DNA from 3 places in the Methylobacterium organophilum genome. Region 2 is predicted to be linked to each of the others. Evidence: predicted binding sites of a transcription regulator. Region 2 holds the regulator's gene; each other region holds the start of a gene.
What was found. Region 2 encodes LexA, which represses DNA repair genes until DNA is damaged. Its sites were predicted from a motif close to TGTTCNNNNTGTGTTCNG; they were not measured.
Positions count from the first base shown of each region.

Region 1: a site for LexA is predicted at 2,989-3,006, ahead of parE (DNA topoisomerase IV subunit B). Genes of this name have one in related genera too.
Region 3: a site for LexA is predicted at 3,436-3,453, ahead of ssb (single-stranded DNA-binding protein). Genes of this name have one in related genera too.

Region 1 is NZ_CP092848.1:633,919-641,733, forward strand. It holds gene MMB17_RS02835 (SPFH domain-containing protein) at 1-840, shown strand, start outside; gene parE (DNA topoisomerase IV subunit B) at 854-2,926, opposite strand; gene MMB17_RS02845 (methyl-accepting chemotaxis protein) at 3,178-4,854, opposite strand; gene MMB17_RS02850 (hypothetical protein) at 5,158-5,346, shown strand; gene MMB17_RS02855 (threonine aldolase family protein) at 5,519-6,496, opposite strand; SAM-I-IV-variant riboswitch at 6,609-6,720, opposite strand; gene MMB17_RS02860 (ethanolamine ammonia-lyase subunit EutB) at 6,820-7,815, shown strand, end outside.
Region 2 is NZ_CP092848.1:2,213,465-2,221,279, reverse strand. It holds gene MMB17_RS10250 (ComEC/Rec2 family competence protein) at 1-2,010, shown strand, start outside; gene lexA (transcriptional repressor LexA) at 2,004-2,738, opposite strand; gene MMB17_RS10240 (CoA transferase subunit A) at 3,046-3,783, shown strand; gene MMB17_RS10235 (3-oxoacid CoA-transferase subunit B) at 3,804-4,463, shown strand; gene MMB17_RS10230 (hypothetical protein) at 4,624-5,043, shown strand; gene MMB17_RS10225 (bestrophin family protein) at 5,070-5,993, shown strand; gene MMB17_RS10220 (hypothetical protein) at 6,219-6,437, opposite strand; gene MMB17_RS10215 (helix-turn-helix domain-containing protein) at 7,077-7,815, opposite strand, start outside.
Region 3 is NZ_CP092848.1:3,425,691-3,433,505, reverse strand. It holds gene gyrA (DNA gyrase subunit A) at 1-480, shown strand, start outside; gene MMB17_RS16055 (MATE family efflux transporter) at 594-1,964, shown strand; gene MMB17_RS16050 (hypothetical protein) at 2,097-2,621, shown strand; gene ssb (single-stranded DNA-binding protein) at 2,746-3,312, opposite strand; gene MMB17_RS16040 (DNA polymerase III subunit chi) at 3,483-3,935, opposite strand; gene polA (DNA polymerase I) at 3,997-7,131, opposite strand; gene MMB17_RS16030 (hypothetical protein) at 7,532-7,815, shown strand, end outside.

The sequences.
Region 1 (7,815 bases), 1.6 Mb from region 2:
CTCGGGCGGGGCAGCAGCGGCGTGGCCTTCCTCGGGGTCGCCGTGCTCGCCGGCCTCACCGGCCTGGTGCTGCTCGCCGGGCTCATCACCCTGAAGCCCCGCCAGGCCGCGGTGCTCACCCTGTTCGGGCGCTATCACGGCACCATCGCCCGGGACGGCTTCTGGTGGCGCAACCCGCTCACCGCGGTCGCCAAGGTCTCCCTGGCGACGGAGGCGCAGGAGACCAAGATCATCACGGTCAACGACCTGATGGGCAACCCGATCACCATCGCGGCCGCCGCGATCTGGCGCGTGCAGGACGCGGCGCGGGCCACCTTCGATGTCGGCAGCTACCGGGACTTCGTCTCGCTCCAGGCGGAGGCGGCCCTGCGCAACATCGCCTCGACCCGGCCCTACGACCACGAGGAGGCGGAGAATCTCGGCCAGGAGGCCGGCGACGCCAAGCGCCGACTCGCGGAGAAGGCCACCCGGGTCGCCTCCCTGCGGGCCGATCGCGACGCCATCCATGCCGACCTGATCGGCGAGCTCGGCCAGCGGGTCGGTGTGGCGGGCGTCATCGTCGAGGACGTGCGGCTCACCCATCTCGCCTATGCGCCGGAGATCGCCGGCGCCATGCTCAAGCGCCAGCAGGCGGGCGCCATCATCGCGGCCCGCCGCCAGATCGTGGAGGGCGCGGTCGGCATCGTGCGCGACACCATCGCCCGCCTGGAGCAGCCGGAGGACGGCCGCCCCGGCATCCCCTTCGACGAGCAGGGCCGCGCCAGCATGGCCCAGACCATGCTGATCATGATCGTCGGCGACCGCGAGGCCACGCCGGTGGTGAGCGTGGGGAAGGGGTAGGGCCTGAGCCGTCTCAGATATCCAGCTCCGCCCCGTCCGCGAACGCGGCCCGCTCCTGGATGAAGGCGAAGCGGGCTTCCGGCTTGTTGCCCATCAGGCGGTCCACCGTGTCGCCGGTGGATTCCCGGGCCTCGTCGAGGACCGCGACGCGCAGCAGCGTGCGCTTCTTCGGGTCCATCGTCGTCTCCTTGAGCTGCGCGGGCATCATCTCGCCCAGGCCCTTGAAGCGGCCGATCTCGACCTTGCCGTTCTTGAACACGGTCTTGATGAGCTGATCCTTGTGGGCGTCGTCGCGGGCATAGGCCGTCTTGGTGCCCTGCTGCAGGCGGTAGAGCGGCGGGATCGCGAGATAGAGGTGGCCCTTGTCGATCAGCTTCGGCATCTGCCGATAGAAGAAGGTGATCAGGAGCGAGGCGATGTGGGCGCCGTCCACGTCGGCATCCGTCATGATGATCACCTTCTCGTAGCGAAGGTCTGCATCACGGAAATTCGCCCCTGTGCCGCAGCCGAGCGCCAGGGTCAGGTCGGAGATGAGCTGGTTGGCGCCGAGCTTGTCGCGGGAGGCCGAGGCCACGTTCAGGATCTTGCCGCGCAGGGGCAGGATCGCCTGGGTGGCGCGGTCGCGGGCCTGCTTGGCGGAGCCGCCGGCCGAGTCGCCCTCGACGATGAAGATCTCCGAGCCGGCGGTGCCGGCGGCCGAGCAATCGGCGAGCTTGCCGGGAAGCCGCAGCTTCCGGGTCGCGGATTTGCGGGCGACCTCCTTCTCCTGGCGGCGGCGCAGGCGCTCCTCGGCCCGGTCGATCACCCAGTCGAGCAGCTTGTTGGCCTGGGCCGGCGAGGCGGCGAGCCAATGGTCGAAGGCGTCGCGCACGGCGGTCTCGACGATGCGCGAGGCCTCCACCGTGGCGAGCTTGTCCTTGGTCTGGCCCTGGAATTCCGGCTCGCGGATGAAGACCGAGAGCATGGAGGCGCAGGTCGCCATCACGTCGTCGGTGGTCACGGCCGTCATGCGCTTGGCCTGGTTCACGCGCTCGGCATGCTCGCGGAGCGCCCGGAGAAGGGCGACGCGCAGGCCGCTCTCGTGGGTGCCGCCCTCGGGCGTCGGGATCGTGTTGCAGTAGGAATGCGAGACGCCGTCCTCGGCCACCATCCAGGCCACGGCCCATTCGAGGGAGCCGTGGGAGCCGGGCTTGGTCACCTTGCCGGCAAAGATTGCGTCGGTGACGAGCTCCTTGCCCTCGATGTCGCGGGCGAGATAGTCGCGCAGGCCGCCGGGGAAGCGGTGCACGGCCTCGGCGGGCACGTCCTCAAGACCTTCGAGAAGGGAGGGCGCGCAGCGCCAGCGGATCTCGACGCCGCCGAACAGATAGGCCTTGGAGCGGGCCATCTTGAACAGGCGGCGGGGGTCGAACTTCAGCGAGCCGAAGATCTGCGCATCCGGGTGGAAGCGCACCCGCGTGCCGCGGCGGTTCTGCACCCGGCCCACCGTCTCCAGCGGGCCCTGGACGTGGCCGCGGGAGAAGCACTGGCGGTAGAGGGTCTGGTTGCGGGCGACCTCGACCTCCAGCACGTCGGAGAGGGCGTTCACCACGGAGATGCCGACGCCGTGCAGGCCGCCGGAGGTCTCGTAGACCTTCGAATCGAACTTACCGCCGGCATGCAGCGTGGTCATGATGACCTCGAGCGCCGACTTGCCGGGGAATTTCGGGTGCGGGTCCACGGGGATGCCGCGGCCATTGTCGGTGACGACGAGGGTGCCGCTCTCCTCCAGCTCCACCTCGATGAAGCTGGCATGGCCCGCCACCGCCTCATCCATGGAATTGTCGATCACCTCGGCGAAGAGGTGGTGGAGCGCCCGCTCGTCGGTGCCGCCGATATACATGCCCGGCCGGCGCCGCACCGGCTCCAGCCCCTCCAGCACCTCGATGGCCGAGGCGTCGTAGCCGGCCTCGGCCGATTCGGGCACAGCCGGCACGGGGGCGAGCTTGCGCCGCCGCTCGGCCGCCGGGTCGGAGATCCTGTCCTGCGCCGATATGTCGGCCGGCGCCTTGCCGGCGCCGAACAGATCGCGGGCGGGGTCGCTCACGCGCGGTCTCCGGGCATCTCGGGTCGATCGTGCTGCATGCGCCTTCATCCTTCTTCTTGTACCGGAACAAACCGGAAACAAAAAGACCTCCGCCGGGGAGGCGGAGCTTGTCATCGTCTCGGACCTCGTCCGCGCGCTCCCCTCGGGAGGGCGGATCCGGTGCTCGCTCGAACGCCGTCTCATATCACGGCGCCGGACCCGGCCCAGGCAGGGGAACACATGGGCCGGATGCGGTTTCGGGGCGCCGCGCCTCAGGCGGCGCGGACGCTCCCGAGGAAGCGGGTCATCTCGGCGCCGAGATGCTCGGCCTGCTGCGCCAGCGCGGAGGCCGAGGCCAGGACCTGGGTGGCGGCGGAGCCGGTCTCCTCGGCCGCGCCCGCGACGCCCGCGATGTTGTGCGTCACCTCGCCGGCCCCCATGGCCGCCTGGGCGACGTTGCGCACGATCTCCTGCGTCGCCGCGCCCTGCTGCTCCACCGCGGCGGCGATGGTGGTCGCCACCTGGCTGATCTCGCGGATGCGCCCGGCAATCCCGCCGATCGCCTCCACTGCCTGGTCGGTCGAGCCCTGGATCTGCGCGATCTGGCGGCCGATCTCCTCCGTGGCGCGGCCGGTCTGGCTCGCGAGTTCCTTGACTTCACTCGCCACCACCGCGAAGCCGCGCCCCGCCTCCCCTGCCCTGGCCGCCTCGATCGTGGCGTTCAGCGCCAGCAGATTGGTCTGGCCGGCGATGGTCGAGATCAGGTTGACCACGTCGCCGATGCGGGCGGCGGCCTGGGACAGGTCCTGCACGAGCTGCGCGGTCTGGTTGGCCTCGCCCACGGCGATCCGGGCGAGATCGGCGGAGCTGCCGACCTGGCGGCCGATCTCGTCGACGGAGGTGCCGAGCTCCTCCGCCGCAGCGGCCACCGCGTTGACGTTGGTGGCAGCCTCTTCCGCGGCAGCCGCGACGCTGGTCGATTGCGCCGCCGTCTCCCCCGCAGTGGCGCTCATGGTCTGGGCGGTGCCCTGCAGATCCCCCGCAGCGGCTCCGAGGCGCGCCACGATTCCGCCCACGGCCGCTTCGAAGCCGTCCGCGAGTTGTCTCATCCCGGCCTTGCGCTGCTCTTCGGCCGAAGCGCGGGCCGACACGGTCTCGGCCTCCAGCTGCCTGGTATGGAGGAGGTTCTCACGGAAGACCCGGATGGCGGCGGACATCTCGCCGATCTCGTCCCTGCGCTGACCGTAGGGGATGTCGAACGCGGTGTCGCCGCCCGCCAGCCGCCGCATCGCCACCGTCATCCGACCGATCGGACGGGACACGCCCGTGAAGGAATAGGCCGCCGCGCCGAGCGCCGTCAGGAGAGCAAGGGAGAGCATGATCAGCGTCGTGCGCCAGGCGGAGGCCTGCTCCGAGCGGATCGCGGCATCCGCGGCGCGGCTCGCCGCGAGGTTGATCTCGACGAGCTTCGCAGCCGCAGCGGTGACGGCGAGGTAACGGACCTGCATCGGCCCGGTGAAGAAGGCCATCGCCTCGGCTTGGCGATCCGCAGGGAAGGCGCGCAGCTCATCCCAATCCGTTTTGACGGCGTTCAGCTTGATCTGCAGGTCCTCGTAGATCGCCTGTTCCTCGGGCGAGACGATGAGCGCGCGGTAACCGTCGACCTTGGCATTGCGCTCGCGGATCATGTCGGTGACCTTGGCCGCACTCTGCGTTTTCCCGCTCTCGTCCAGCGCCGTCATGTAGCGGAACTGCCAGAGGCGCGTGCGCACGACGAGGATGTTGATGGCGTTCGCCTCGTTCATCGAAGGGATGGTGTTGTCGAGGAGTGCTGTCGTCTGGCCGCCGATCGCCTCCAGCTTCACCAGCGCCATCACACCCTGCGCCACCGACAGCACGAGCATGATCGCGAAGAGCCCAATTAGACTCTGCTTCAGCGAGACCTTCATCGTGAACCATTCGTAAAAAGATAATGCAAATTATCGTGCATTGCGGGAGTTAACGGCAATCTAAGACGACAACTCGAACCGGGAGTCGTCTCGCGATCCCCCCGCGGAGTCGACCGGCAGACCGTGCGGATGTCGTGGTCCGATGCGGCCCCGGACACCGTAGGGTCTCATGTCCGGAATGGCGCAGGGCATGGCTAATGAAAGGTTGCCGAGCGGGGGCGTTCAGGAACCTCTCAGGTGTTTGCGCGTTGCATCTCCAATGCTTAAGCTTGCGGCCGGCCCGCCAGCCAGGGAGATTCAGCCATGACCTCCGCCGCCGCACATGCGCGTCACCTCTCGCTGCTGCGCTTCGAGCAGGCGGCCGGCGAAGCCTTCGGCTGTCCGGTGGAGGCCGAGCCCCTGTCCCGGCCCTCGCTGTTCCTGACCCCCACGACTATCGCCTTCGCCACAGTCGCCACCGCGGTCGTCGCGACGATCGGGTATCTGGTCTGATCGCCCGTTCGTCGCGAGCACGGCAAGCCAAGCGAGGCCGTATCCGAAGAGATATGGCCAGCCATGCTGCGCAGGCTTTGGGCAGCTGAAGCGTGCACACGAGGGCGGTCGCAGGAAACTCGGTGTCATCACCGTCCCGATGACCGTGACCGGCAGGACCTCTTCCCCTCGCTCAGGCCGCCGTCGGCAGGACGCAATCGCGGATGTCGCGGGCCAGGGCATCGACCCGGACGGGATCGGCGTCCCAGGCGAACATGAAGCGGGCCGCGCCGCCGATGAAGCCATAGAAATGCCAGCCCCGTTCTCGCAGGGCAGCCTGAACCGTCTCGTGTAGGTGGAGGAAGACGCCGTTCGCCTCGACGGGGGCGGCGAGTTCGACTCCCGGAATGCCTGCCACCGCGTCGGCGAGGCGGCGGGCACAGGCATTGGCGTGGCGCGCATGAGCGAGCCAGGCCCCGCTTTCCAGCATCCCGACCCAGGGCGCCGCGAGATAGCGCATCTTGGACGCGAGTTGGCCTGATTGCTTGCAGCGATAGTCGAAATCCTCGGCGCGCCGGCGGTCGAAGAAGATCACCGCCTCGCCCATCCCCATGCCGTTCTTGGTGCCGCCGAAACACAGCACGTCGACCCCCGCCTTCCAGGTCAGCTCCGCCGGGCTCGCCTCGAGCGCGGCGCAGGCATTGGCGAACCGGGCGCCGTCCATGTGCAGATTGAGTCCGAGGCTGCGGCAGGTCTCCGAGAGCGCCGCCACCTCGTGCACGCTGTAGACGCGGCCGGTTTCGGTCGATTGGGTGATCGTGACGGCACGGGGCTTCGGAAAGTGGATGTCGCTGCGCTTCCCGGCGATGCCCCGCACGCCATCAGGCGTGAGCTTGCCCTCGCTCACGGGGGCAACGAGGAGCTTCGAACCGTTGGAGAAGAATTCCGGCGCACCGCATTCGTCGGTTTCGACATGGGCGGATTCGGCGCAAATCACGCTGTGGTAGGACTGGCAGAGCGCGGCGAGCGCCAGCGAATTCGCCGCGGTGCCGTTGAAGACGAAGAAGACCTCGCAATCCGTCTCGAACAGCGTTCGGAAGCCATCGGTCGCCCGCTGCGTCCAGGGATCGGCACCATAAGCGGGAGCGTGGCCCACATTCGCCTCGGCCATGGCTGCCCAGGCCTCCGGACAGATTCCGGCATAGTTGTCGCTTGCGAATTGCTGGGCAGTCGAATCCCTCACGGCGGCGCCTTCCAGAGTGGGAGCCAAGCGACGCGGATGCAGAGTTCCCGTTGGTTGCCGGAACGGCCACATCCCCTTTCCTCGAGAAAGGGCGCCACCTTGCCGGGTCGGCAGGTTGGCGTCGAGCGCCGGCTCGACTCGTGATGTTGTGAGATCCAGTTATGCCGTCGGCGGTCTCCCGGCAATGGATCGTCGAGGTTGCATCGGGTGACGGGATCCTGTGATTCCGTGATCCAAGGAGAAGCGCCGCTATGCCCTATCGCCACGTCGTCGGGTCCCACGCTCACGTCTTCGCCGATCTCGGCACCCTGATGGCCAAGGCGAGCCCGATCCGCTCCGGAGATTGCCTCGCCGGCATCGCCGCGGAATCGGCCGAGGAGAACATGGCGGCCCGCTGGTGCCTCGCCGAGGTGCCACTGAAGGAGATTCTGGCCCGTCCGCTGGTCCCTTACGAGGAAGACGACGTCACCCGTCTGATCCTCGACGGGCATGACGCTGCCGCCTTCGCCGAGATCGCCCATCTCACGGTCGGGGACTTCCGCGAGTTCCTGCTCACCGCCTCGTCGGAGACGCTGGCCCGCATCGCCTTGGGCGTGACGCCGGAAATGGCGGCGGCCGTGTCGAAGATCATGCGCAACCAGGACCTGATCCTGGTCGCCCGGAAGGCCCGGGTGGTCACCCGCTTCCGCAACACGATCGGGCTCCCCGGCACCATGGCCGTGCGGCTCCAGCCGAACCACCCGACGGACGATGCGGCCGGCGTCACCGCCTCGATCCTCGACGGACTGTCCTACGGCTGCGGCGACGCCGTGATCGGCATCAACCCGGTCTCCGATTCCGTGCAGACTCTGTCCGGGCTGCTGCGGCTGTTCGACGACATCATCACGCGGCTCGGGATCCCGACCCAGGGCTGCGTCCTCACTCATGTCACCACGACGCTGGAGGCGATGAATCGCGGCCTGCCGGTGGATCTCGTGTTCCAGTCGATCGCGGGTACGCAGAAGGCCAATGCGAGCTTCGGCGTCACCCTGGACATCCTGAAGGAGGCGCACGAGGCCGCGCTGGCCCTCAAGCGGGGAACGCTCGGGGACAACGTGATGTATTTCGAGACCGGCCAGGGCTCGGCCCTCTCGGCGGACGCCCATCACGGCATCGACCAGCAGACCCTGGAAGCGCGCGCCTATGCCGTGGCTCGCGTCTTCCGTCCGCTCCTCGTCAACACCGTGGTCGGCTTCATCGGCCCGGAA
Region 2 (7,815 bases):
CTCGCGGCGAGCCTGTTCGGCCTGCGGGCCCGCCCTGTGGCGACGGCCGTGGTGATAAGCCTGGCCGCCGCCTTCCTCGGCTTCGCCGCCGCGACCTACCGGATCCAGTCGGTGGCGGGACCGATCCTCGCCCGGACGACGATCGCGCCCCTCACCGGCGTGATCGAATCGATCGAGGAGCGGGAGGAAGGCGCCCGCCTCGTCCTCCTGGTCGAGAGCTTCGGCACGCTGACCGCCTCCGAGCGGCCGACCCGGATCCGCGCCTCCTACCGCAAGGCGCCGCCCCTGACCGCCGGCGACCGGATCACGGCGACGGCGCGGCTGCTGCCGCCGCCGGAAGCGGCCCTGCCCGGCGGCTACGACTTCGCGCGGGACGCCTATTTCCGCGGGATCGGCGCGGTCGGCTCGCTGACGGGGCGCATCGCCGTGCTGCCGCCCACGGCCCCCCTCCCCGGGAACCTGCGCCTCGCCGCGGGGATCGACACGGCCCGCAACGCGCTCACCCGCCGCATCACGGAGTCGATCGGCGGACAGGCCGGCGCGGTCGCCGCCGCCCTGGTCACGGGCAAGCGCGGCCTGATCGACGCCCGGACCAGCGACGTGCTGCGCGCGGCGGGCATCTATCACGTCATCTCCATCTCCGGGTTGCACATGGTGCTCGCGGCCGGGGTGGTGTTCTTTCTGGTGCGCGCGTCGCTCGCGGCCATCCCGATCCTGGCGCTCGGCTGGCCGATCAAGAAGATCGCCGCAGCCTGCGCCATGGCCGGCGTCACGGCCTATTGCGCCTTCTCGGGCTGGGACGTCGCCGCCGAGCGCTCCCTGGTGATGACGCTGGTGATGCTGGGGGCGATCCTGGTGGACCGGCCGGCGCTCAGCATGCGCAATCTGGCGCTCGCGGCCCTGATCGCCCTCGCCCGCGAACCCGAGGCCCTGCTCGGGCCGAGCTTCCAGATGTCCTTCGGCGCGGTGGCCGGGCTGATCGCCTGCGCGCCGCTGCTCGACCGCGTCTTTCCCCGGGCGCGGGAGGGCGGGCGCTGGCTGCGGCTCGCGGCCTCCGCGGCCACGGCCACCCTCGGCACGCTCGCCACCACCCTGGTGGCGCAGATCGCCACGGCCCCCTTCGCCACCTATCACTTCCAGACGGTGCAGCCCTTCGGCCTCGTCGGCAATGCCCTGACGCTGCCCCTGGTCTCGCTGGTGGTGATGCCCTCCGCGGTCCTCGGGATGCTGGCCACGCCCTTCGCCCTCGACCGGCCGGTCTGGTGGCTGATGGGCCTCGCGGTGAAGGGCATGCTCGCGATCGCGACCTGGATCGCGGGCTTCGACGCCGCGACCTTGGTTCTGCCCGCCTTCGGCACCGGCGCCCTCGCGGCGCTGACGCTCGCCCTGCTGCTGCTGGTGCTGCCCGGCGCGCGCCTGCGCTGGCTGGCGCTGCTCCCGGTCGGGGCGGGCCTCTGCCTCGCCGCGGGGCGGGAGCGGCCCGACATCCTGATCGACCGCCACGGCGCCGGCGCCGCCGTGCGCGGGAGCGACGGCCGCCTCGTCGCGCTGGGAAAGCCGTCCGCCTTCGTGCTCGAACAATGGCTGAAGGCGGATGGCGACGGCCGCCGCGCCGAGGCCCTGGCGGACCGGGCCGGCGCCCGCTGCGACCCGCTCGGCTGCACCCTTGCGGCCAAGGGCGGCCTCGTCGTCGCCTATGTCTCGGACAAGCGCGCCTTCCGCGAGGATTGCGCCCGCGCCGACATCGTCATCAGCGGGCGCAGCGCACCGCCGACCTGCGCCGCGCGCCTCGTGGTCGACCGGGGGACGCTCGAACGGCTCGGCGCCGTCGCGATCGACCTCAAGGGCGGCGCACCGGCCCTGACCGGCACGCGCGAGCAGGGCCGCAGCGCCCCCTGGCGCCCGCCCCCCAGGGAGGCGGCCGTTCCGGCAGCGTCTCCCACCGCGAAACCCGAGGCGGAGGACGGCGCCGAAGAGGCGCCGCCCGCCCCGGAGGAGCGGCTTCAGTAGCGGCGCACGAGGCTGACGAGGCGGCCCTGGATGCGCACCCGGTCCGGGCCGAGCACCCGCGTCTCGTAGGCCGGGTTCGCCGCCTCCAGCGCGATCGAGGAGCCGCGCTTGCGCAGGCGCTTCAGCGTCGCCTCCTCGTCGTCGATCAGCGCCACGATGATGTCGCCGGTATTGGCCGTGTCCTGCTTGCGGATCACCACGAAGTCGCCGTCGAGGATGCCGGCCTCGATCATCGAGTCGCCGCGCACTTCGAGGGCGTAATGCTCGCCCCCCGAGAGGAAGTCCGGCGACATCACGAAGGAATGGCTCGGGTTCTGGATCGCGGTGATCGGCGTGCCGGCGGCGATCCGGCCCATCACGGGGATCGAGACCATGCGGTCGTCGATCTCGGTGCTGACCGCCGCGGGCGGGCGGGCCGGGGGCTGCTTGGCGCGGCCGCCCTCGACCACGCTGGGGGTGAAGCGCCGCACCTCGGCGGGCGGGCCCGAACGCTCCGGCGGCCGGCCGGCCGCAACCTCGGGCACCCGCAGGATCTCGATGGCGCGGGCGCGGTTCGGCAGCCGGCGCAGGAAGCCCCGCTCCTCCAGCGCCGTGATCAGGCGGTGGATGCCGGATTTCGACTTGAGATCGAGGGCATCCTTCATCTCGTCGAACGAGGGCGGCACGCCGCTCTCGCTCATCCTGGCCTGGATGAACTGGAGCAATTCCAGCTGCTTGCGCGTGAGCATGCGCGACCCTTCACGAAGCCGGGGCGCGGATCCCGCGCACCTCGGAAACAAAACGCGAACACGTTAAACGTTCCGCAAGTGTTCCGCAAGCAGCGGGCTTCCCCCGACCGCCTTCGACATGAAAGATTCTGCCCGGATCGCCCCGCGCGGCAGGAGCACGACGTCGCGCGCCGTTACATCCCGCCCGCGACGACGCGGAGTCGGGTTTGACGCCGCCGCTTGTTGCGGTGCAAATCGCCATGGGCAGAATAGTGCGCCCCCCGGGCGAATCGATGCCGGCGGAAGGCGACTCTCAAAGGGTGGAATGATGCGGAAGGTGCAACCAGATGCCGCGACCGCGCTGAGCGGCCTCCTGCATGACGGCATGACCATCATGGCCGGCGGCTTCGGGCTCTGCGGCATCCCCGACGAGCTGATCGCCGCGATCCAGGAATCCGGCGTCAAGGACCTCACTGTCGTCTCGAACAATGCCGGCATCGACAATGTCGGCCTCGGCAAGCTGCTCGCCACCCGCCAGATCAAGAAGATGATCTCGTCCTATGTCGGCGAGAACAAGGAATTCGCCCGCCAGTATCTCGGCGGCGAGCTCGAGATCGAGTTCAACCCCCAGGGCACGCTCGCCGAGCGCATCCGCGCCGGAGGCGCCGGCATCCCGGCCTTCTACACCAAGACCGGCGTCGGCACCCTGGTGGCCGAGGGCAAGGACGTGCGCACGTTCGACGGCGAGGAATACGTGATGGAGCGCGGGCTCTTCGCGGATCTCGCCATCGTGCATGCCTGGAAGGGCGATACCGAAGGCAACCTCGTCTACCGGAAGACCGCGCGCAACTTCAATCCGATGATGGCGACCGCCGCCAAGGTGACGGTGGCGCAGGTCGAGCACCTGGTCGAGGCCGGCGAGATCGACGGGGACCACATCCACACGCCGGGCATCTTCATCAAGCGCATCCTGCACGTGCCGATCCGCGAGAAGCAGATCGAGCAGCGCACCGTGCGCAAGCGCAAGGATGCCGAGCCGGCCGCGGCCGGCGGCGGCCAGATCTGATCGAGGGAGAGGAGAGTACCATGGCCTGGACCCGCGATCAGATGGCCGAGCGCGCCGCCAAGGAGCTGAGGGACGGTTACTACGTCAATCTCGGCATCGGCATCCCGACGCTCGTCTCGAACTACATCCCCGAGGGCATGACCGTGCAGCTCCAGTCGGAGAACGGGATGCTCGGCATGGGCCCCTTCCCCTACGAGGGCGAGGAGGACCCGGATCTCATCAACGCCGGCAAGCAGACCATCACGGCGCTGCCGACCACGAGCTATTTCTCCTCCGCCGATTCCTTCGGGATGATCCGCGGCGGCCACATCAACCTGTCCATCCTCGGCGCCATGCAGGTCGCCCAGAACGGCGATCTCGCCAACTGGATGATCCCGGGCAAGATGGTGAAGGGCATGGGCGGCGCCATGGATCTCGTGGCCGGCGTCAAGAAGGTCGTGGTGGTGATGGAGCACGTCGCCAAGAACAAGGACGGCTCGGAGAGCCCGAAGCTCCTGAAGAGCTGCGACCTGCCGCTCACCGGCACGCAGGTGGTCGACATGGTCATCACCGATCTCGGCGTCTTCACCATCGACAAGAAGGGCGATGGCGGCATGACCCTGGTCGAGCTCGCCGAGGGCGTCACCGAGGACGAGGTCCGCGCCAAGACCGAGGCCGCGTTCACGACGGCCCTGCGCTGAGGCGCTTCCCGGAGGGCGCCCCGTTTCGGGACGCCCGCCGGCCCGCGGCCCTTGCCATGGCTAAGCGGGCATTAAGCCGACTCGTCGAAAAGTCGCGATCGGAGATTCGGGCGCCACCCGTGCCCGGCTCCTATCAGCGGACGAGACGAGAGTGTTGCGTATGCGTAGCGTTTCGACGGCGGACAACGTCATTCCCTTCCGTCGCCCGGCCGGCAAGCCGAACACGGGCTTCCAGGGCGGTTCCGCGGCCTTCGCGTTCCAGCCGAGCCCGGCCCATGTCCGGGCGCGCGCCGAGCAGCGCAGCCTGATGGAGGCGGTCTACGCCTCCGGCGGCCTGACCCTCGCCGCCGAGGACCGGGACAACAAGCTTCTCGCCTCCCGCCTCCAGGTCTACGGCTTCCTCGGCATCGAGGAGGTCGGTGAGGATGGCAGCCTGCGCCGCCTGCGCCCGTCCGAGGCGGTGCGCGCCCGCCCGGAGCGGCCCTGGCGCCTCTCGAAGGCCGGCTACGGCAGCGACCTCTCCGTCACCATCCCCTCGACGGAAAGCTTCCTCTTCGAGCAGGCCGGCCTCCCGGCCTGACGCGAGGCCCGGAAAGGCCGGAAACCATGGTCGTCCGCCCCCGCCCCGGCCTGTTCGAGATCCTGTTCACCCTGCGCGGGTCGATCCTGCCGGAGGTGGCGCCCAAGGTGATCGGCATCGCGGCGGTGGCCTGCGGCGTGGTGGCGGTCGAGCGGCACTGGCCTCATCCCTTCCCGGAAGCGGCGGGCATCGGCCCCTTCACCCTGATCGGGCTCGCCCTCTCGATCTTCCTGAGCTTCCGCAACAACGCCTGCTACGACCGCTGGTGGGAGGCGCGCCGGGCCTGGGGCCAGCTCATCACCGAGACGCGCAACCTCGCCCGCACGCTGCCGGCCCTGCTCGCGGGCCCGGAGCAGGAGGCGCGGCGGCAGCGCTGCCTGCGCCGCGTCTGCGCCTTCACCCACGCCCTGCATGCCCGCCTGCGCGGCGGGGACGAGGCCGCGGCGGCGGGGCCCTGGCTGCCGCCGGCGGAGGCGGCGCTTCTGCCGGGCCGCCCAAGCCCGGCGGACGCGACCCTCACCGCTCTCATGGCCGATCTCGGCGAGGGCATGCGGGCCGGCGCCCATGGCGAGGTCGGCCTCGGCCTCCTCGAACGCCCGATCGCGGCCCTCGCGCAGGTCCAGGCGATCTGCGAGCGCATCCAGGGCACGCCGCTGCCCTTCGCCTACACCCTGCTGCTCTACCGCACGGCCTGGCTCTACTGCCTGCTCCTGCCCTTCGGCTTGGCGGCGACTCTCGGCTGGGCGACGCCCATCGCCGCGGCCCTCGTGGCCTATACCTTCTTCGGCCTCGACGCCCTCGGCGACCAGCTGGAAGAGCCGTTCGGAACGGACGCCAACGACCTTCCCCTCGACGCCCTGCTGCACGTGGTCGACGCCACGATCCTCGACGCCCTGGGCGAGCCCCTCCCGGCGCCCCCGGCGCGGGCCCATGCCCATATCCTCAACTGAGGTCGCCCCCTGACGGCGCCGCCCGCCGGTCGGAGCGGGCGCGCCCCCGCGACCGGAAGGACCGGCCTTCGGCGCTCTCGCGCGCAAGCTCCCACGAAACACCCTGGCCCATGGCCCTCCGCGGGGGGATCACGGGGCCGCGAACCAGGGGCTTCGTGGGAGCAGACGGCCTCGAGCGGTCTCAGCGACCGCCCTCGGCCATCGCGAAGGCCCGGAGGGCCAGCCTTACTTGCCGGTCACGCCGCCGAGGACGCCGCCCACGGCACCGAGCACCTTGTCGAGGAGCCCCCCGACCAAGCCGCCGACCTGATCGACCGTCCCGGAAACCGCGCCGAGCTCCTGGCTGAGATCGACCCCGAGCCCGAGGCCGACACCGAGGCCACCCCCGACCTCGTCGAGCTCCGCAGCGTTCAGCTCGCGGACCGTATCGATGTTCTGCGACATAGTTTTTCTCCTAGATGATCAGACTATAGGACAAGTCTATCCCATAGCCACAGAGAGAAGCGCTCTAAGAAACGCCTCTGCCCGATAAAGGAGCACGGCCGGCAGGGAGCATCAACCCACGGATTTTCGCGGACATGCTGCGGCGAACAATTCGGTTGCGGACGATCCATGCGGGGCTATCCTTGGAAATAGCCTCCATCCCCCTCGTAAATTTGCCCTTTCTCGATCCCGCGCCGGCTTGCCATGCTGGGTTGTGGAAACTCTGCCCGCGGCGGGGCCTGGCGGGGGACGCGGGCGCTAAGGGTCTGTTCCCGGGCGAGAAACGAACCGATCCTGCGGCGGCCTGCCGCAGGCGGGCTCGGGATGACCCGCGCGGCCGCGCCGCACAGCATCGCGCACCCCGCAGAGGCGACCTTAACCGATTGTATTGCAAAGATTTTTTCGGAAGGCTCCCGGATCGCGCACGTCCTTTGCCGTCTCGCGGCTGCGAGATCCGAAGCGTGACGGAAATGTGGCGCCTCTCCTCCGGACGCGTCGTCCGGCCGCCTGATGGCCGCTTCGGCCGGGGCACGGCGCTCCGCGAACCCGAGAGCGGCGGCCGCGGCCGAAGGCGAACCGGGCCGTCTCCCCGGATTCGCCTCAGATCCCCGCATCGAAGGCGGCGCTGACCCGGGCGGCGCGGGCGACCTCCCGCGGGGTCACGCCCAGGACGCGTCGGAAGGTCTTGGCCATCTGGCTGGCATCGGTGAAGCCCGCCTGGCTCGCCACCGCGCGCAGGCTCGGCGCCCCCGCTTCGATCAGGTCGCGGGCCCGGTAGACCCGCTCGCGCAGGATGTACTGGTGCGGCGTCAGGCCGAACGAGGCCTTGAAGGCGCGCACGAGGTGGCCGACGCTCATGCCCGCGGCGTCCGCGAGTTGCGGCAGGCCGAGGGGCTGCGTGAGATGCGCGCCGATCAGCGCGCGCAATTCCGCCGCCTTGGTCGAGTGCAGCCGGGGCGCCGCCCGCGGGACCGGCGCCGCCCGCTCCGAGAACATCCGGAGCAGGGCGGTGGCGATGCTCTCGACCAGCACCGGACCGCCGGGGCAGCCCGCCTGCAGATCGGCGGAGACGGCCAGCAGGAGATGCGCCACGGCGGAGCGCGCCTCCGAGGGGAGGAATTGCGTCCGCACCCCGAGCTTCTGCACCGGCTCGTGCGAGAGCCGCTCCACCGCCTCCGGAGCCAGCTTCAGAGTGAGGTTCCGGAACGAGCCTTCCCAGGCCCCGACGACTTCGGAGCCGGGCTCCAGCACCGCGATGTTATCCCCTTGGAAATGATGGCTCTCGCCAGCGCAGGTGAAGGTCTGACGCCCCGGCGAAAGAGAAAGACCGAACTGCACC
Region 3 (7,815 bases), 1.2 Mb from region 2:
CCGGAGGAGCGCGCGGGCTACCTGAAGATGCGGCGCGCCGTGATCGGCGACGGTATCGAAGGCGAGGCCGCGGAGAACGGCGAGGCGGAGGAGGCGAGCGCCGCCGCGATCTCGCCGGAGCGCTACACCGAGATGAGCGCCGCCGAGCAGTTCGTGCTCACCCTGTCCGAGCGCGGCTTCGGCAAGCGCACCTCGTCCTACGAGTACCGGACCTCGGGCCGCGGCGGAAAGGGCATCACGGCCATGCGGGTGAACGCCCGCAACGGCAGCCTGGTCGCCTCCTTCCCGGTGGAGCCGAGCGACCAGATCATGCTCGTCACCAATGCCGGCCAGCTCATCCGCGTGCCGGTGGACGACATCCGCATCGTCGGCCGCGCCTCGCAGGGCGTGACGGTGTTCAACACCGACAAGGCCGAGCGCGTCGTCTCCGTCGAGCATATCGAGGGCGACGAGGAGGACGGCGAGGAGGCCGCCGGCTGAGACCGGGGCCGGGTCCTCGTCCGGGCCGCGTATCGGAAACGGCCCCTGCCGATGCAGGGGCCGTCTTCTTTTGCGGAAGGGACGCCGGCGGTCCGGCGCGATAAGCCCGGGCCATGACCGCGAATCCCGAAGCGCCCGCCCTCTCCGCCGACCTGCCGCGGGACGGCGCCCTCCGCCCGACCAGCCGCCAGGTGCTGCTGCTGGCGCTTCCCGCGACCCTCGCCAACGTGACGACGCCGCTCCTCGGCTTCGTCGGGGCGGCGGCGATCGGGCGGCTGGGGGATGCCGCGCTCCTCGGGGCGGTGGCCCTCGGCGCGGTGATCTTCGACGCGATCTTCTGGAGCTTCGGCTTCCTGCGCATGGCCACCGCCGGCCTGACCGCGCAGGCGGTGGGCGCCCGGAATCCGGCCGAGATCGACCGGGCGCTGGCCCGGGCGCTCGCGGTCGGGGTCCTCTGCGGGCTGGTCCTCGTCGTGGGTCAGATCCCCCTCGCGGCCCTCGCCTTCCGCATCGCCGGGGCGAGCGCGGCGGTGACGGCGGGGCTCGCGGTCTATTTCCACATCCGCATCTTCGCCGCGCCCTTCACCCTGGCGAACTACGCCGTGCTCGGCTCGGTCCTGGGGCGCGGCCGCACGGATCTCGGCCTCGCCATCCAGGTCGGCATCAACCTCGCCAACATCGCCCTGACGCTGCTCCTAGTGCTCGGCCTCGGCTTCGGCATCGCCGGGGCGGCCGGGGCCACTTTCCTGGCGGAGGCCGGGGGCACGGCGCTCGGGCTCGCCGTCCTGCATCGCCTCGGCGCCCGCCCCTTCCGGGTGCCCATGGCGGAGGTGTTCGGCCGGGCCGCCCTGATGCGCACGCTCAAGGTGAATGCGGATGTGCTGATCCGGACCCTGGCGCTCGTCGCCGGTATCACCCTGTTCTCGGCCATGGGCGCGCGGCTCGGCGACGTGACGCTCGCCGCCAATGCCGTGCTCTGGAATCTCTTCCTGATCGGGGGCTTCTTCCTCGACGGCTTCGCCACCGCCGCCGAGGCTTTGTGCGGCCGGGCCGTGGGCGCCCGGGACCGCGAGGCCTTCGCCGCCGCGTCCCGGCTCTGCCTCCTCTGGTGCCTCGCCTTCGGCGTGGCCGTCAGCACCCTGGCGCTCGGCGGGGGCGGCGCCTTCATCGACGTGGTGACGACGAGCGAGCCGGTGCGGGCCGATGCCCGCTCGCATCTCCTCGCCGCCGGGCTCGCGCCCCTCGTGGCCGCCCTGCCCTTCGCCTATGACGGCATCTATATTGGCGCGACCTGGACCCGGGCGATGCGCAACCTGATGCTCGCCGCTTTGCTGGTCTATCTCGTCGCGCTCTTCGCTCTCCAGGCGCTCGGGCTCGGCAATGGCGGCCTCTGGCTCGCCTTCCTCGTTTTCCTCGCGGCCCGCGGCCTCGGGCAGGCCCTCGCCTTTCCAGGGCTCGCCCGGCGGAGTTTTTCCGGGGGCTGAAAGCCCGCAGCCTCTGCCGCCTGCCCGTACTCTGGCCAATTGACGTTCGACCGCGCTCCGCTCGAATGCCCGCGCCGCCCGTCAACGACAGTGTCCGATTCCGCGGAGCGGACGGGCGATGAGGACTTTCCAATGAAGACTCGTCTCTTCCTGCGCTTGGCCTTGCTGGCTGGCCTCGCCGCTTCTGTGGGGGCCACGCCGGGCTGGGCGAAAACCGTGAAGATCCCGGCCACCACCCCGCCGATGGCCGTGGAGATTCCCGGCGCTTGGACCGCCAGCACCGTCAAGCACGGTCTCGAGATCAAGAGCGACGACGAGGAGGTCTTTCTCTGGATCGAGACCTACAACGAGGCGAATTACGAGACCATCAAGGCCGAACATGGCCGCTATTTCGAGGGCCAGGGCGTCACCGTGACCGGCGAGCCGAAGATCGAGCCCCGGCGCTACGCGGGCTACGGCCTCGCTTTCCTCGACCTGCCGGCGACCTGGAAGGGCAAGCCGACGGTGCTGCGCTACATCTTGGTCGAGCCGGACGACAAGGCCAAGCGCCGGCTGATGATGAGCTACTGGGCCTCCCCGGAAGGCGACCGGACCCATGACGCCGCCATGAACAAGCTCGTGGAGAGCCTCGCCGCTGCTGTGAATGCCGCAAACTGAGCCGCTCCTCGGCGGGGACGGCGATCCCGGTGAGGGCTGTCGGCGCTGTCGGTTCAGGCAAAACAAAAGGACCAGGGCCGAAGCCCTGGTCCTGCTGCCGTAGACGCTCGTTATAAGCCTAAGCCTAGAACGGGATGTCGTCGTCGAGGTCGTAGTTCGGCTTGCCGCCGCCCCCGCCGGACGGGCGGGAGCCGCCGCCCGAGGAGCGACCACCACCGCCGCCCCCGCCGTAATCGCCCCCGCGGTCCCCGCCCCGGCCGCCGCCGTACTCGTCGCGGGAGCCGCCGCGGCTGATCTGGCCGCCGCTCTCTTCCTCGCCGGCGAAGTCGCCGCCGCCGCCGCGGCCGTCGAGGATCGTCATCTCGCCGCGGAAGCGCTGCAGCACGACCTCGGTCGTGTACTTCTCGACACCGGAATTGTCGGTCCATTTCCGGGTCTGGAGCTGGCCCTCGATATAGACCTTCGACCCCTTGCGCAGATACTGCTCGGCCACGCGGGCGAGGTTCTCGTTGTAGATCACGACCGAGTGCCACTCGGTCTTCTCCTTGCGCTCGCCCGACATCTTGTCCTTCCAGGACTCGGACGTCGCCAGCCGCAGGTTCACCACGGGATCACCGGAGGCGAGGCGCCGCGTCTCGGGATCGCGCCCGAGATTGCCCACCAGGATCACCTTGTTCACGCTGCCCGCCATCGCACTCTCTCCTCGCGATCCGATCTCACAGGGGCTGCCGCCCGGAGGCCGACTCATGAGCCTTCCCGGGGCCACCGGCAACGGGTCCAAACGGCGAATCCACGGGACAACCGGCAGCCCGTAAGTTCTACTTTTGTTCTCGTTCGGCGACAAGGCCGCGAAGGACGCCCTTACGCCTTCTTGTTCCAGCGCCCGTCCTCGTCCTGCTGCCAATAGGCGACCGCGTGGCCCTGCTCCTTGGCCGCCCGCCACTGCTCCCGGGCGCGCAGCAGCGCGTCCTGGTCGTTGCCGTCGAACAGGATGCAGATGCGGGCATAGGATTCCGCATCCGCCGGCAGGTCCGCCCCCTCCACCAGGAAACGGATCGACGCGCCGTTGGGATTGACGTCCCGCAGGGTCAGCACCACGGGCTGGCTTCCGGAATCCGGCTCGCGGTCGGTGCCGTGGGGCAGGAAGCTGTCGTCGGAATAGGTCCAGAGGCCGTCGTCGAGGGCCTGCAGCCGCTCCTCGCTCACGGCCTGGATGGCCGCCTGCCAGCCGCGCTCCAGCGACTTCTCGATCAGGCTCGGCAGCACCTTCTCCAGGGGCTGGCGCTGCAGGTGGTAGAACAGGATCTCGGTCACGGCGGCGAGGATAGGGCGCCAGGCGGGCGGGCGCGAGGGCCCGCGCGCTCCTCCGCGCGTCTCAATGCGCTTCCTGCCAGTTCCCGGCGGCCTTGGCCTCCACCACCAGAGGCACGCGCAGGGTCAGGGCCGGGGCTGGCGCCTGCTCCATCACCCGGGCGATCACCGGCAGCGCCGCCTCGATCTCCTCCTCGGGCGCCTCGAAGACGAGTTCGTCATGCACCTGCAGGAGCATGCGCAGGTTGAGATGCTCCTTGCGCAGGGCGTCCTCCATCCGGGTCATGGCCCGGCGGATGATGTCGGCCGCGGTGCCCTGGATCGGGGCGTTGATCGCCTGACGCTCCACGCTCGCCCGCTCGCTCGGGTTGTTGGAGCGGATCTGGGGATAGTGGCAGACCCGGCCGAACAGGGTGGTGACGTAGCCCTTGTCGCGGCAGAGCTTCTTCGTGCCCTCGATATAGTCGCGGATGCCGGGGAAGCGCTCGAAATACTGCCGGATGAAGGCCGAGGCCTCCTCCCGGCCGATGCCGAGGCGGTCGGCGAGGCCGAAGGCCGAGATGCCGTAGATGATGCCGAAATTGATGGTCTTGGCCCGCCGGCGCAGATCCGGCGTCATCTCGGCGAGGGGCACGCCGAACATGGCCGAGGCGGTCGCCGCGTGGATGTCGATGCCGTCCTCGAAGGCCTGGCGCAACTGCGGGATGTCGGCGATGTGGGCGAGGATGCGCAATTCGATCTGCGAGTAGTCCGCCGAGATCAGCTTGGTGCCCTCGGGCGCCACGAAGGCCCGGCGGATGCGCCGTCCCTCCTCCGTGCGGATCGGGATGTTCTGCAGGTTCGGGTCCGAGGAGGAGAGCCGGCCCGTGGTGGTGGCGGCCAGCGCGAAGGAGGTGTGGACGCGGTTCGTCTGCCGATCGGCATGCTCCTGCAGCGTGTCGGTATAGGTCGATTTCAGCTTCGAGAGCTGGCGCCATTCCAGGATCTTCCGGGGCAGTGCGTGCCCGGCCTGGGCGAGCTCCTCCAGGAGCGTCGCCGGCGTGGCCCATTGGCCCGAGGGCGTCTTCTTGGCGCCGGGCAGGCCCATCTTGCCGAAGAGCACGTCGCCGATCTGCTTGGGCGAGGAGACCTGGAAGCGCTCGCCGGCATCCTCTTGGATCTCCTCCTCGAGCCGCGCCAGGATCTGCGAGAAGTCGCCCGAGAGGCGGCTCAGCATGTCGCGGTCGATGCGGATGCCGTTGGCCTCCATGCGGGCGAGCACGGGTACGAGGGGCCGCTCCAGGGTCTCGTAGACCGCGACGCGCTTCTCCGCGACGAGGCGCGGCTTCATCATGCGCCACAGGCGCAGGGTCACGTCGGCATCCTCGGCGGCGTAGGCGGTCGCCTTGTTGAGGGGCACGCGGTCGAAGGTCAGCTTGTTGCGCCCGGTGCCGGTCACGTCGGTGAAGGTGATCGGCTGGTGGCCGAGATGCCGGCGGGCGAGCTCGTCCATGCCGTGGCCGCCCTTCCCGGCATCGAGCACGTAGGAGATCAGCATGGTGTCGTCGAAGGGTCCGACCTCGATGCCGTAGCGCTTCAGCACCAGCCAGTCGTACTTGATGTTCTGGCCGATCTTCAGGGTGCCCGGATCCTCCAGCAGCGGCTTGAGGGCGGCGATCGCCTGATCGAGGGGAATCTGGGTGATCGTCTGGTCCGCGGCCTCGCCGTCCTGGGCCGCCTCGCCGAACAGGTCCCCGTCCTTCGTGTCGGGCTTCACGTGGGCGAGAGGAATATAGGCCGCGCGGCCCGGAGCGGTCGCGAGGGAGACGCCGACGAGGCCGGCGCGGTTGGCGTCGAGGGCGTCCGTCTCGGTATCGACCGCGACGACGCCCGCCTCGAAGGCCTCCGCGATCCAGGCTTCGAGTTGCGCCAGGGTCGTGATCGTCTCGTAGGCGCTGGTGTCGAAGGGCTTGACCGCCTCCGCCGCCCGGGCCGCGACCACGCCGGCCGGCGTCGGCTCGGTGGCGCGGGGCTTCGGCGCCGCATCCGGCAGGCCGAGATCGGCGAAAGGATCGACCTCTCCAGTCTCCGGGGGCCTGGCGCCGGCCCCGCGCTCCGGCGCCGCCGCGGTCTCGGGATCGACCGGCACGGAATCCCCGAAGAAGGGCACGGCGTCGCTGCCGCCGGCGGCGTTCTCGTAGCCGTGGGGCCGGGCGCCGGGCAGCAGCGCCGGGTCGGGCTTTACCGCCTCGGGGTCGACATGCAGCATCTGGGCGATGCGCCGCGTCAGGGTGTTGAACTCCATCGCCTTGAGGAAGCCGACGAGCTTCTCGGGGTCGGGCTCCGGCACGCCGAGATCGTCGAGGGGCACCGGCACCGGCACGTCCTCTTCCAGGGCCACGAGCTTCCGCGAGAGCCGGGCCTGGTCGAGATTGGCGAGCAGGGTTTCGCGGCGCTTGGGCTGCTTGATCTCGCCGGCCCGCTCCAGCAGCTGCTCCAGGCTGCCATATTCCTTGATGAGGGCGGCGGCGGTCTTGAGCCCGATGCCGGGCACGCCGGGCACGTTGTCCGAGGTGTCGCCGATCAGCGCCAGGGCGTCGCCGATCTGCTCCGGGCTCAGCCCCTCCCACTTGGCGATGATCGCCTCGCGGTCGAGGTTGCGCTCGGGGCGGTAGCCGGGCTTGCCCTTGGCGCCGGATTCGAAGTCGTAGAACCGGATCCGGTCCGAGACGAGCTGCATCAGGTCCTTGTCGGAGGACACGATGATCACCTCGGCGCCCCGGGCTTCCGCCTGCCGGGCATAGGTCGCGATCAGGTCGTCGGCCTCGTAGCGCTCCAATTCCACCGCGTGCAGGCCGAAGGCGCGCACCGCGTCGCGCATCAGGGGCATCTGCCGCTTGAGATCGTCGGGCGCGTCCGGGCGGTGGCCCTTGTAGTCGGGGAAGAGCTCCTTGCGGAACGAGCCCTCGGACTTGTCGAAGACGATGCCGAGATGGGTCGGCTTCACCCCCGCGGCGCCGTCCTGCAGGAACTGGGCGATCTTGGTGCAGAACAGCCGCACGGCGCCGGTCGGCAGGCCGTCCGAGGGGCGGGTGTTGTACTTCTGGTCCTGGTTGATCGACTGAAAATAGGCGCGGAAGATGAAGGACGAGCCGTCCACCAGGATCACGCGGTCATTCGCCCCGACAGGGTCGTGGGCAGGCTGGGTCTCGACGGTCATCCAGGGGCTCATGCGCGGGGACGCCCCTCTCTAAAGCTCCCGACCCCCATCCGCCAATCGTGCCGCCGCGCCGCGCCAGGGCCCTTCCCCACCCGATCCAGAGAGGGATCGCGCCACCCCATGCCCCGACGTGCGATGGTGCACCGCCCGCGCGCAAACCGGACCCGCCAAGGGAACCCGCTGAAAGAGCAGCATAAATCGGCCCGGATTCTGCAATCCTGCACGAAATTTCACACGGATTTCCGGATGTCTTGAAGTATATCTATATTGCGCTGCGACAAAACGTGCGTTGTCTCCAGATCAGCGGATCCCAGATCACGGTCATCGAAGAGCACGCGGAGGCGTCGGACGGAGATGTCTCTGTTCTTCCCGTTCCGCGAATCAGATGAGGAATTCCTGGATGACCAACCGCACCAAGATCACCACCGCGCTCGCCCTAGCCCTCGGCCTCGCCGCCACGCCGAGCCTCGCCCAGTCCCTCTATTCCGATAGCGCCAGCTACAACCGTGACGGCACGCTCAATGTCTGGGGCGCCCATATCGACCCCGTCTCCCCCCGCGGCGGCGTGCTCGGCGGTGTCGGCAACGTGGTCGGCGGGACGGTCGGTGCCGTCGGCGGCATCGTGGGCGGGACGGTCGGCGCGGCCGGCACCATCGTCGGCGGCACGGTGGGCGCTGCGGACGA